Linked DNA regions of Posidoniimonas polymericola. The protein of the gene in region 1 interacts with the protein of each later gene in a pairwise test. Links are inferred from orthologs where the notes say so. Each region holds a gene or a part of one and is shown in the gene's direction. Other genes may lie near its edges. The genes, in order: Pla123a_RS08210, dnaE and Pla123a_RS04895.

Region 1 (3,047 bases):
GCGCGGTGATGCTGGCGATCATCTGGCTGCTGGTGTCCAAACGCGAACGGCTCACCAGGCGGCAGCTCGTCACCGCGGCGGTCATCGGCCTGGTCGCCAACGCCTACCCGTACGCGATGCAGCCCGGCCTGATCTCGCTCGGCGTCGAGCACAGCTTCCTCGGCATGATGGTCGCCTTCACGCCGATGTCCATCATGCTGTTCTCGATCCCGGTGCTCGGCGTCTGGCCGAGCGCCCGGCAGCTGATCGGCGTGGTCGGCGGCTTCGTGTTCCTCAGCGTGCTGATGCTCGACGGGCACTTCCGCGGCTACTCGTTCGGCTTGCTCGCGCTGGCGATCTCGGTGCCGCTCAGCTACGGGCTGGCCAACGCCTACCTCAAGAAGAAGCTGCACAAGGCGCCGCCGCTGCCCGCCACGGCCGCCATGCTTGCCGCGTCGGGCGTGGTGCTGCTGCCGCTGGTCGCGGCCGGGCCAACGATCGGCCTGGCCGGCCCCGCCGAGCCGACCGACTACCCGCGGGCCATCGCGGCGCTCGCCATGCTCGGCCCGGTCGGCACCGGGCTGATGATGTGGCTGTGGGTGCGGCTGGTGAACACGCAGGGCCCGCTGTTCGCCGGCATGGTGACCTACGTCGTGCCGCTGGTGGCGATGATGTGGGGCGCCTTTGACGGCGAGCGGATCACTGTCAGCCAGCTGGTCTCGATCGCCGGCGTGCTCTCGATGGTCGCCCTGGTGCAGTACCGGGCCGCGGCCAAACCGGCAGGCGACCATGCCCCGACGGAGCCCGCACCTTCCGCGTGCGAGCGGGAGCTTGCGTGCGCCGACGCGTCGCGGTAGGAATGTGGCGGTCCCACCCCTGGCGGGGTGGGCTGACCACCAGTTACTAGTCACCAGCCTCTCGCTTCCAACCGCATGCATCCCTGGCTCGCGAAACGCACCGAACTGTTCGACAGCTCTGGCATCCGCAAGGTGTTCGACCTGGCGGCGAAGCTCGAGAACCCGATCAACCTGTCGATCGGCCAGCCCGACTTTCCCGCGCCCGACAGCGTCAAGCAGGCCGCGATCGACGCCATCAACGGCGACAAGAACGGCTACAGCCTGACCCAGGGCATTGCGCCGCTGCGCGAGGCGCTGGAGTCCCAGGTCCGCGACGAGTTCGGCCAGCCCCAGCGCAAGCTGATTGTCACCTCGGGCACCAGCGGCGCGCTGTCGCTTGCGCTGCTCTCGCTGGTCGACCCGGGCGACGAGGTGATCGGCTTCGACCCCTACTTCGTGATGTACCCGGCTCTGACCGGCATGTCGGGCGGCACGTTCGTGCCGATCGACACCTACCCCGACTTCCGCATCGACCTCGCGAAGGTCGAGGCCGCCATCACCGACCGCACCAAGCTGATCCTGCTCAACTCGCCGAGCAACCCCTCCGGCGTGGTCGCCACGGAGGCCGAGGTCCGCGGCCTGGCCGAGCTGGCCGCCAAGCACGACGTCGCGCTGCTGTCCGACGAGATCTACCGCCCCTTCTGCTACGACGCGCCGCTGGTGAGCCCCGCCCGGTTCAACGACCAGACGCTCGTCGTCGACGCGTTCAGCAAGTCGCACGCGCTGACCGGCTGGCGGGTCGGCTGGGCGCACGGGCCGGCGCCGATCATCGAGAAGATGACGATGCTGCAGCAGTACACGTTTGTCTGTGCCCCGCACCCGCTGCAGTGGGGCGCTCTGGAAGCGATGAACGTCAGCATCCAGCCGTACGCCGACAAGTACCGCGAACGCCGCGACCATTTGGTCGCCGGCCTCCGCGACGCCGGCTACACGGTCCCCCAGCCGGGCGGGGCGTTCTACGCCTTCCCCCAGGTCCCGGCCGGCTACGCCAACGCCACCGAGTTCGTCGCGCAGGCGATCGAGCGTGAGCTGCTGATCATCCCGGGCAACATCTTCAGCAAGCACGACTCGCACTTCCGCATCAGCTACGCCGCCAGCATGGAGACCATCGACCGCGGCCTCGCGGTGCTGCACGAGCTGGTCTAGGCCCTTCGTATATGAACCACGAAGGCACCAAGCCACAAAGTAATCGCACGGACACCTACCAGATGAAATCGCTAGCGGTTCGTGCATGTTCGGGTAGTCACCTCGGTTTCATTCTGTTTTCCGGAAGCCAGCAAGGCGGACACTGCATATTCCAAGTACTCCCTACCGAATCTGATGCCTTTGGTGATCCGTCGTTCCAGTTCTTGGAGCAATTTGGTTTTCGAATCGCTGGTGAGCATCAGTGGCAGCGCGTAGGCGATAGGATTGAGGTTAAGCTTGCGGGAGGTCATTCGGCTATTGTCAAACTCAACGCGGGTAAGCTGGAGTTCTCCACGGGAGATGTGTTCGAAGTAGTTCCGTGCAGTGCGAGCGATGAGGGAGCGTCCCTCGCTGAATCCTCTGACTAATGGGTGGACCGGCGATCGTGAACTACTTAGCGCGATTGTCACCTTCGTGTCTTTGTGTCTTTGTGGTTCACCTCCTTCGTATAGCGCTTCATCAACCTGCCTTCCTGAAGTGAGTGGCAATCACTGGGTAGGCGCCAGTTCTACTCTGCATTGATCGCTCGCGATCTGCATCGCGATTCTACCGACGCCGTCACTGCTAGCTGCGACATTTCGCCTTGCGCCCTCGACGCGACGGCGCCGAAGTAGTATTGGACACCCAAGACTACCTCCCTCGTCGCCTGAGAGACCGCATCCATGCAGCGTCGTGAGTTTATTGGTCGAGTCGTTCTCGGAAGCTGGTGCGGCGTGGGCGTCGCCTCGTCCACCGGCTGCGGGACCATTTTCCATCAGGACCGGGTCCACCAACCCCACTCCAACCAGCTCGACTGGAAGATCGTCGCCGCGGACGCCCTCGGGCTGATCTTGTTCTTCGTGCCGGGCGTGATCGCGTTCGCCGTCGACTTCTACACCGGCGCGATCTACCTGCCGTACGCGGCGTACGGCGCCGCGCCTGTCTGCCCACCGGTGGTCACTCCCCAATGCGTTAGCTCGTTCGAGACCCTCGAGCTGCCGCCGGGCG
Region 2 (4,309 bases), on another replicon or contig:
GGGCAATCACCGAGCGGCTTATCGAGCACATCCCCGGCACCCCGGGCGACCACGCCCGGCTCGACCTGCTCGCCATGCGCGACGGGCTGTCCGACGGGCTGGCCGACAAGGCCGTGACGCTGGTCACCGCCCGGGCGACCGCGGTAGCGATCGCGGCGGTGGGCGTGGCGGCGGTGGTGAACGTGCTGGTCGCCGCGGCGCTATCGGTTTGACGTGGGCGGTTTGAAGTGGGCGTTTGACGTTGGCGATTTAACGCAGCGGGCGAATCCTGCAGGTTTTTCGGCCGATTGGCGGCGCCTCCACGCCGCCGCTAGAATGCTGGAGCGTGCTCGAAGCTACCGAGAACTGAGACACCTGGGCTCTGTTCCACCCGCCCTGCCCTGCTCCCGCATTCTTGAGGAAGGACCCGCCGCACGATGGATGCGAAGCCGTTCGTTCACCTGCACTGCCACAGCCACTACAGCCTGCTCGACGGCGCCAGCCCGATCAAGAAGCTGGTAGGCAGGGCCAAGGAGCTGGGCATGAACGGCCTGGCCCTGACCGACCACGGCAACCTGTACGGCGCGCTGGAGTTCTACCGCGCCTGCAAGGACCAGGGCATCAACCCGATTGTCGGCTACGAGGCGTACATCGCCCCAGGCAGCCGCCGCGACCGCGGCGGCGCGTCCAGCAGCAAGGCGGCCGCCTACCACCTGACGCTGCTGGCCCAGAACCGCACCGGCTTCCAGAACCTGGTGAAGCTCGCCAGCCGGGCGTACCTCGAGGGCTTCTACCACAAACCGCGGATCGACAAGGAGATCCTCAAGCAGTACTCCGAGGGCATCATCTGCTTGTCGGGCTGCGTCAGCGGCGAGCTGAGCCGCACCCTGCTGGCCGGCGGAACCACCAACGAGGCCCTCAAGCAGGGCGAGCAGATCGTCCACTGGTTCCACAACACCTTCGGCGACCGCTACTTCCTCGAGATCCAGAACAACGGCGTCGAGATCCAGCGGCAGGCGCTCGAGCTGACGGTCGACCTGGCCAACCACATGGGCATGCCGCTGGTCGCCACGTCCGACGCCCACTACGTCAACCAGGAGGACGCCGAGGCGCAGGACGTCCTGTTGTGCATCAACACCGGCCGGTACCGCACCGACACCAACCGCATGAAGATGGAGGGCGACCAGTTCTACCTCCGCGGCCCGGAGGACATGTACGCCGCCCTGCCCGGCCACGAGGACGCCCTCGCGCGGAGCCAGCAGATCGCCGACTCGGTCGACCTCGAGCTGGAGCTCGGCAAGCGGTTCTTCCCGACCTTCACCGCGCCGGGCAAGGACGAGCCCGACATCAAGGAGAGCGAGGCCTACCTCCGCGAGCTGGTCATCAAGGGGCTCAAGGAGCGGTACGCCGACACCCCGCACCGCTGGCAGGACGGGGTCGCCCCGGGGCCCGAGCACGCGACCGGCGAGCTGTCCGAGGAGGTCATGGCCCGCATCGACCGCGAGCTGCACGTGATCAACACGCTCGGCTTCCCGGACTACTTCCTGATTGTGTGGGACTTTGTCCGCTTCGCCGTGGCGAGCAACATCCCGTGCACGGCGCGTGGCTCCGGCGTGGGCTCGATCGTCTGCTTCGCGCTGAAGATGAGTCACGTCTGCCCGCTGGAGTACGACCTGCTGTTCGAGCGGTTCCTGGACATCAGCCGGCTGGAGGCGCCGGATATCGACATCGACTTTTGCAAGGAGCGGCGGGTCGAGGTCATCCAGTACGTCAAGGAGAAGTACGGCGAAGCCAACGTCGCACAGATCGGCACGTTCGGCACCCTGGCGGCCCGCGCGGCCATCAAGGACGTCGGCCGCACGATGTCGATGCCGATCTTCCGCGTCGACCAGATCACCGCGATGATCCCCGACCAGCTCGGCATCAGCCTCGACAAGGCGCTGGAGCAGTCCGACGAGCTCAAGACCGCCTACGAGGGCGACCCCGAGATCCGCGAGCTGCTGGACCTGGCCCGCAAGATCGAGGGTCTGGCGCGCAACGTCGGCACGCACGCCGCCGCGGTGGTGATCGCCAAGGAGCCGGTCAGCGAGTACGTGCCGCTGCAGCACGTCAAAGGCAAGACCGAGGTCATCACCCAGTGGTCGATGAACGACGTCGAGGACGCCGGCCTGCTGAAGATGGACTTCCTCGGCCTCCGCAACCTAACGATCCTGGCCCGCAGCATCGACCTGATCGAGGAGTCGACCGGCGAGCGGATCGACCCGTACAAGTTCCCGCTGGACGACAAGCCGTCGTACGCCCTGCTCTGCCGCGGGGAGACCAAGGGCATCTTCCAGCTCGAGTCCGGCGGCATCCGCGACCTGCTGCAGCGGATGCGTCCCGACAAGTTCCACGACATCATCGCGACCGCCGCGCTGTACCGGCCGGGCCCGCTCGAGGGGGGCATGGTCGACCAGTACATCGAGGTCAAGCACGGCCGCCGGCCCGCCGAGTACCCGCACCCGGTGATGGAGGAGGTCCTCGCCGAGACCCACGGCGTCATGGTGTACCAGGAACAGGTGATGCGGATCCTGAACCTGCTGGGCGGCATCGAGCTGTCCAACGCGTACAAGTGCATCAAGGCGATCAGCAAGAAGAAGCTGCCGATCATCGCCAAGTTCCAAGAGCAGTTTATCGACGGCGCGCAGGAAAAGGGGCTCGACAAGAAAAAGGCCGAAGAGCTGTTCGGCATGATCGAGAAGTTCGCCGGCTACGGCTTCAACAAGAGCCACTCCACCGCGTACGCCCTGATCGCGTACATGACCGCCTACCTCAAGGCGCACTACCCGGTGCAGTTCATGGCCGCCCTGCTGTCGGGCGACATCCCCGGCCGCAACTTCAAGAGCAAGGACGCGCTGGTCGAGCACCTGGAGGACTGCGAGCGGATGGAGATCGAGGTGGTCCCGCCGGACGTCAACACCTCGTTCGTCGACTTCGCGGTCCGCGAGGGCCGGATCTTGTTCGGCCTGTCCGCCATCAAGGCGTGCGGCGGCGGCGCCGCCGACGCGGTGGTCGCCGAACGCGAGGCCAACGGCCCCTACACCGACCTGTTCAACTTCTGCGAGCGCGTCGACCCCCAGTCGTGCAACCGCGCCACGGTCGAGACCCTCGTCAAGGCCGGCGCGTTCGACTCGTTCGGCGCCGACCGCGCGCGGCTGATGGCCGGCGTCGAGCGGGCGATGCAGTCCGGCGCCTCGGCGATGGCCGACCGCCGCAGCGGCCAGAAGGGCCTGTTCGACGAGGCCGAGGACGAAGCGACCGAGGACGCCTGCCTCGACCTTCCCGACGCCGCGCCCTGGGAGGAGAAGCAGCTGCTGACCTACGAGAAGGAGGTCCTCGGCTACTACCTCTCCAGCCACCCGCTGGCCGAGTACGAGCAGATCCTGCGGACCTACGCCACGCACACCAGCAAGAGCCTGGGCAACCTGGAGCACCGCAGCGAGGTCGTGCTGGGCGGCATGCTGGCCGCCATCAAGATGAGCCACACCAAGAACCCCAAGCCCGGCATGCCCAGCAAGTACGCCATGTGGGACCTGGAAGACCTCGACGGAATCGTGCGGTGCATCATGTGGCCCGAGCAGTTCGCCCAGTTCGGCGACCAGGTCGTGGGCGACGCGATCGTCGGCATCCGCGCGGTGGTCGACCGCCGGCCCGGCGCCGAGGAGGTCAACCTGATCATCAACGAGCTGATGCCGGTCGCCGAACTCGAGACCCGCTTCACCAGCGGCGTCACCATCATGGTGGACGAGACCCGCCACGGCGCCGAGGGGCTCAAGACGCTCCGCGAGATCGTCCGCGGCTACCCGGGCAAGATGCCGCTCAAGCTCCAGCTGATGCTGGCGGACGGCGGCGCGGTGATCCTCGAGAGCGGCCGCCGCGTGAGCCTCGAGGCCGAGCTGCGCCACCGCGTCGAGGAGTTCCTGTCGCCCGGCTCGTTCCGCCTGACCAGCGCCCCGCCCAAGCCCACGCCGCCGCCCCAGAACGGCCGCGGCCGCCGCGCGATGGCGGGGGCGTGAGCGGCGCGAGACAAGTGCAAAAAGAAACGCCGCGGGCAGACGGGCCCGCGGCGTTTTGTCTTTTCGGTTGTCGCCGTTTGCGTTACACAGTCGCGTTCCGCTTGCCGGCGTAGATCGAGATCAGCAGCGCGATCACGGCGCCGATCACCGACATGATAAAGCCCGAGGCCTGCACCAGCTCGCCACCGGCGAACATGTAGCCGATGAAGCCGCCCACGAACGAGCCGATGATGCCCAGCACCATGGTGGCCAGCGTGCCCATCGCCTGACGGCCC
Region 3 (3,020 bases), on another replicon or contig:
CGAGCTTCAAGGGGCACTACGGCGAGATGGTCGAGTTCACCAACGCCGAGCCCCACAAGATGGACGCGGAGTACATCCGCGAGTCGATCCTCAACCCGCAGGCGAAGATCCGCAAGGGCTACAAGCCAATCATGCCGACCTTCCAAGGTCAGCTGAACGAGGACGAGATCTTTGCCCTCCGCCAGTACATCCGCAGCCTGAACGAAGAGCAGCCCGAGGACTGGGCACCGAAAGAAGGTGAGGAGGAGGGCGACACGGCCGAGTCGTCGGAGCCAGCAGAGACATCCGGAGCAGCCGACGCCGAAGAAGCGTCCGACGCCGAGGGGGCCGCCGACGCTCCCGAGGAGCCCGCGTCCGACGAAGAGTCGACCCAGAGCGAAACCTAGTATTAGCCTCACCAGGGGCGTGGCCGACCGGGGATGCCCGGCACACACGGCCGCGGCCAGCGTCACGCTTGGTGAACCGTAAGCAAAAGATAAGCAGTAGTTGCCATGATCGCCCAAACCGACGGCGCCAACTTTAGTACCCCCTCCGGCACTCGGATCGTTAACCCGCAGGGCCCCAGCTACCTGACCGGTGGCGGGATCATGTCGTGGATCTTCACGCTCGACCACAAGCGGATCGGCGTGATGTACCTGGTGGGCGTGCTCACCGCGTTCCTGCTCGGCGGCGTGCTTGCGCTGCTGGTCCGCACCGAGCTGCTGACGCCGGAGGTGGACTTCTTCACCAACTTCGTGCAGCAGACCGGCGAGGAACCCAACATCGCCGCCGCGAAGGACGCCTACAACGTGGCGTTCACGCTGCACGGCGCCGTGATGGTGTTCCTGTTCATCATCCCGAGCATCCCGGCGGCGCTGGGCAACTTTGTGCTGCCGATGATGCTGGGCGCCAAGGACGTGGCGTTCCCGCGTCTCAACCTGGCGAGCTTCCACCTGTGGGTGGTGGGCGCGTTGTTCTTTATGACCGCCCTGCTGACCACCGGGCTCGACACCGGGTGGACGTTCTACACTCCGTACAGCACAACGACCAACGGGCCGGTGATCGCGGCCACGCTCGGCGTGTTTATCCTCGGCTTCAGCTCGATCTTCACCGGCATCAACTTCGTGGTGACCGTCAACACGATGCGTCCCAAGGGGATGACCTGGTTCCGCATGCCACTGATGCTGTGGGCCCTGTACGCGACCGCCATCATCCAGGTGCTGGCGACCCCCGTGCTGGCGATCACCGTGCTGCTGCTGACGGTCGAGAAGGCTCTGGGGGTCGGCATCTTCGACCCGGCCCTGGGCGGCGACCCGGTCCTGTACCAGCACTTCTTCTGGTTCTACTCGCACCCGGCCGTGTACATCATGATCCTGCCCGCGATGGGCGTGATCAGCGAGGTCATCCCGGTGTACGCCCGCAAGCACATCTTCGGCTACACGTTCATCGCTTACAGCTCGATCGCGATCGCTCTGCTGGGCTTCCTGGTGTGGGGCCACCACATGTTCACCTCTGGCCAGAGCAACCTGGCGACCGTGATCTTCAGCTTCTTGACGTTCAGCGTGAGCATCCCGTCGGCAATCAAGGTCTTCAACTGGCTGGCGACCCTGTACAAGGGCAACATCCACTACAACGCCTCGATGACGTACGCCCTGGCGTTCATGTTCCTGTTCACCATCGGCGGCCTGACGGGCCTGTACCTCGGCTCGCTGGCGACTGTCGTGCACCTGCACGACACGTACTTCGTGGTGTCGCACTTCCACTACGTGATGATGGGCGGAACGCTGGTGGCGTTCCTGTCGGCCCTGCACCACTGGTGGCCAAAGATGTTCGGCAAGATGTACAACGAGCTGTGGGCCAACATCGCGGCCCTGCTGGTGTTCGTTGGGTTCAATGTGACCTTCTTCCCGCAGTTTATCCTTGGCACGCAGGGCATGCCGCGTCGGTACGCCAGCTACAAGCCGGAGTTCGAAGGCCTGCACGCCCTGTCGACGTTCGGCTCGTACCTGCTGGGCGCCGGCCTGACGCTGGCGGCGTTGGTGCTGGTGCACTCGTTGTTCCGCGGCCGCAAGGCGCCGGACAACCCGTGGGGCGCCGCGACGCTGGAGTGGAAGTGCTGCTCTCCCCCTACGCACCACAACTTCGAGGTCGACCCGCTGATGGGTTCGCCCTACGTCTACGACAACTTTGTCGAGGACCCGAACGGCGACGGCTACTACGAGGTCTTGCCGGACTACAAGCGGAGCGGCGTCGGGGCGCCCGACGAGCAGCCCGCCCAGACCTAGCCCGACGTTGATGATCGGGCGGCTGACACGCCGCCCCGCGCGATTCAAACTTTCCCAACGCCCTACGACCAACGCCCCTCCATGGCCACCGCCGAAGCTCCTACGCACGACGCCCACGGGCACGACCACGACCACCCCGAGTGGCTGGCGCACCACTTCGAGTCGCCCGAGCAGCAGTTCGAGGCCGGCAAGCTCGGGATGTGGTTGTTCCTGGCCCAGGAGGTCCTGTTCTTCTCGGGGCTGTTTGTCGCGTACACCGTGTACCGCGCGAACCACCCCGAGGTGTTCATCCAGGCGCACCACTTCCTGAACCCTTGGCTCGGGATGCTCAACACGATCGTGCTGCTGGCGAGCAGCCTGGCGATCGCCTGGGGCGTGCGGGCGGCGCAGAAGAACCAGCAGCAGACGCTGCTGTGGATGCACATCTTTACGCTCGCGTGCGCAGGATTCTTCATGGGCGTGAAGGTGGTCGAGTACAGCTACAAGTTTGACGAGGGCCTGTTCTGGGCCGGCCACGACCGTGAGTACGGCCTGTGGAACGAGGGCCTGGAGCTCGACGCCAACGGCGAGGCGATCCCCAAGTTCCACCTAACCGACGAGGGCCTGCACACCGGACTGCAGGGCGTGATGGTGGGCAGCTTCATCATCGGCGGCCTTATGTACGCCTACGGCTGGCTGCGGCGTTACGCGTCGCCGGTGAGGGCATGGATCTTCGTCGGCCTGGGTCTGACGATCATCGGCATGGGCGGGGGTGTG

Evidence for each region.
Region 2: the proteins of Pla123a_RS08210 (region 1) and dnaE interact in binary tests that used the Escherichia coli proteins (3 or more experiments, as listed by UniProt). The link is inferred for Posidoniimonas polymericola from one-to-one orthologs.
Region 3: the proteins of Pla123a_RS08210 (region 1) and Pla123a_RS04895 interact in binary tests that used the Escherichia coli proteins (3 or more experiments, as listed by UniProt). The link is inferred for Posidoniimonas polymericola from one-to-one orthologs.

What each region holds. Positions count from the first base shown.
Region 1 is NZ_SJPO01000003.1:359,071-362,117, forward strand. What follows is about bases 69-2,966. They hold Pla123a_RS08210 (pyridoxal phosphate-dependent aminotransferase), read left to right. Parts: upstream 69-911; coding sequence 912-2,021; downstream 2,022-2,966. Other genes in these bases: Pla123a_RS08205 (DMT family transporter), read left to right, coding at 69-836; Pla123a_RS08215 (hypothetical protein), read right to left, coding at 2,093-2,311; Pla123a_RS08220 (hypothetical protein), read left to right, coding at 2,723-2,966. Outside these bases: more of Pla123a_RS08205, read left to right, coding at 1-68; more of Pla123a_RS08220, read left to right, coding at 2,967-3,047. UniProt on the Escherichia coli protein: Shows aminotransferase activity with methionine and histidine as substrates, and to a lesser extent also with phenylalanine.
Region 2 is NZ_SJPO01000018.1:72,365-76,673, forward strand. What follows is about bases 75-4,234. They hold dnaE (DNA polymerase III subunit alpha), read left to right. Parts: upstream 75-416; coding sequence 417-4,034; downstream 4,035-4,234. Other genes in these bases: Pla123a_RS23960 (hypothetical protein), read left to right, coding at 75-212; Pla123a_RS23970 (GlsB/YeaQ/YmgE family stress response membrane protein), read right to left, coding at 4,117-4,234. Also shown: more of Pla123a_RS23960, read left to right, coding at 1-74; more of Pla123a_RS23970, read right to left, coding at 4,235-4,309. UniProt on the Escherichia coli protein: DNA polymerase III is a complex, multichain enzyme responsible for most of the replicative synthesis in bacteria. This DNA polymerase also exhibits 3' to 5' exonuclease activity. The alpha chain is the DNA polymerase catalytic subunit.
Region 3 is NZ_SJPO01000002.1:204,813-207,832, forward strand. What follows is about bases 7-2,877. They hold Pla123a_RS04895 (cytochrome c oxidase subunit I), read left to right. Parts: upstream 7-491; coding sequence 492-2,264; downstream 2,265-2,877. Other genes in these bases: Pla123a_RS04890 (cytochrome c oxidase subunit II), read left to right, coding at 7-386; Pla123a_RS04905 (cytochrome c oxidase subunit 3), read left to right, coding at 2,346-2,877. In the rest of the region: more of Pla123a_RS04890, read left to right, coding at 1-6; more of Pla123a_RS04905, read left to right, coding at 2,878-3,020. UniProt on the Escherichia coli protein: Cytochrome bo(3) ubiquinol oxidase is the terminal enzyme in the aerobic respiratory chain of E.coli that predominates when cells are grown at high aeration.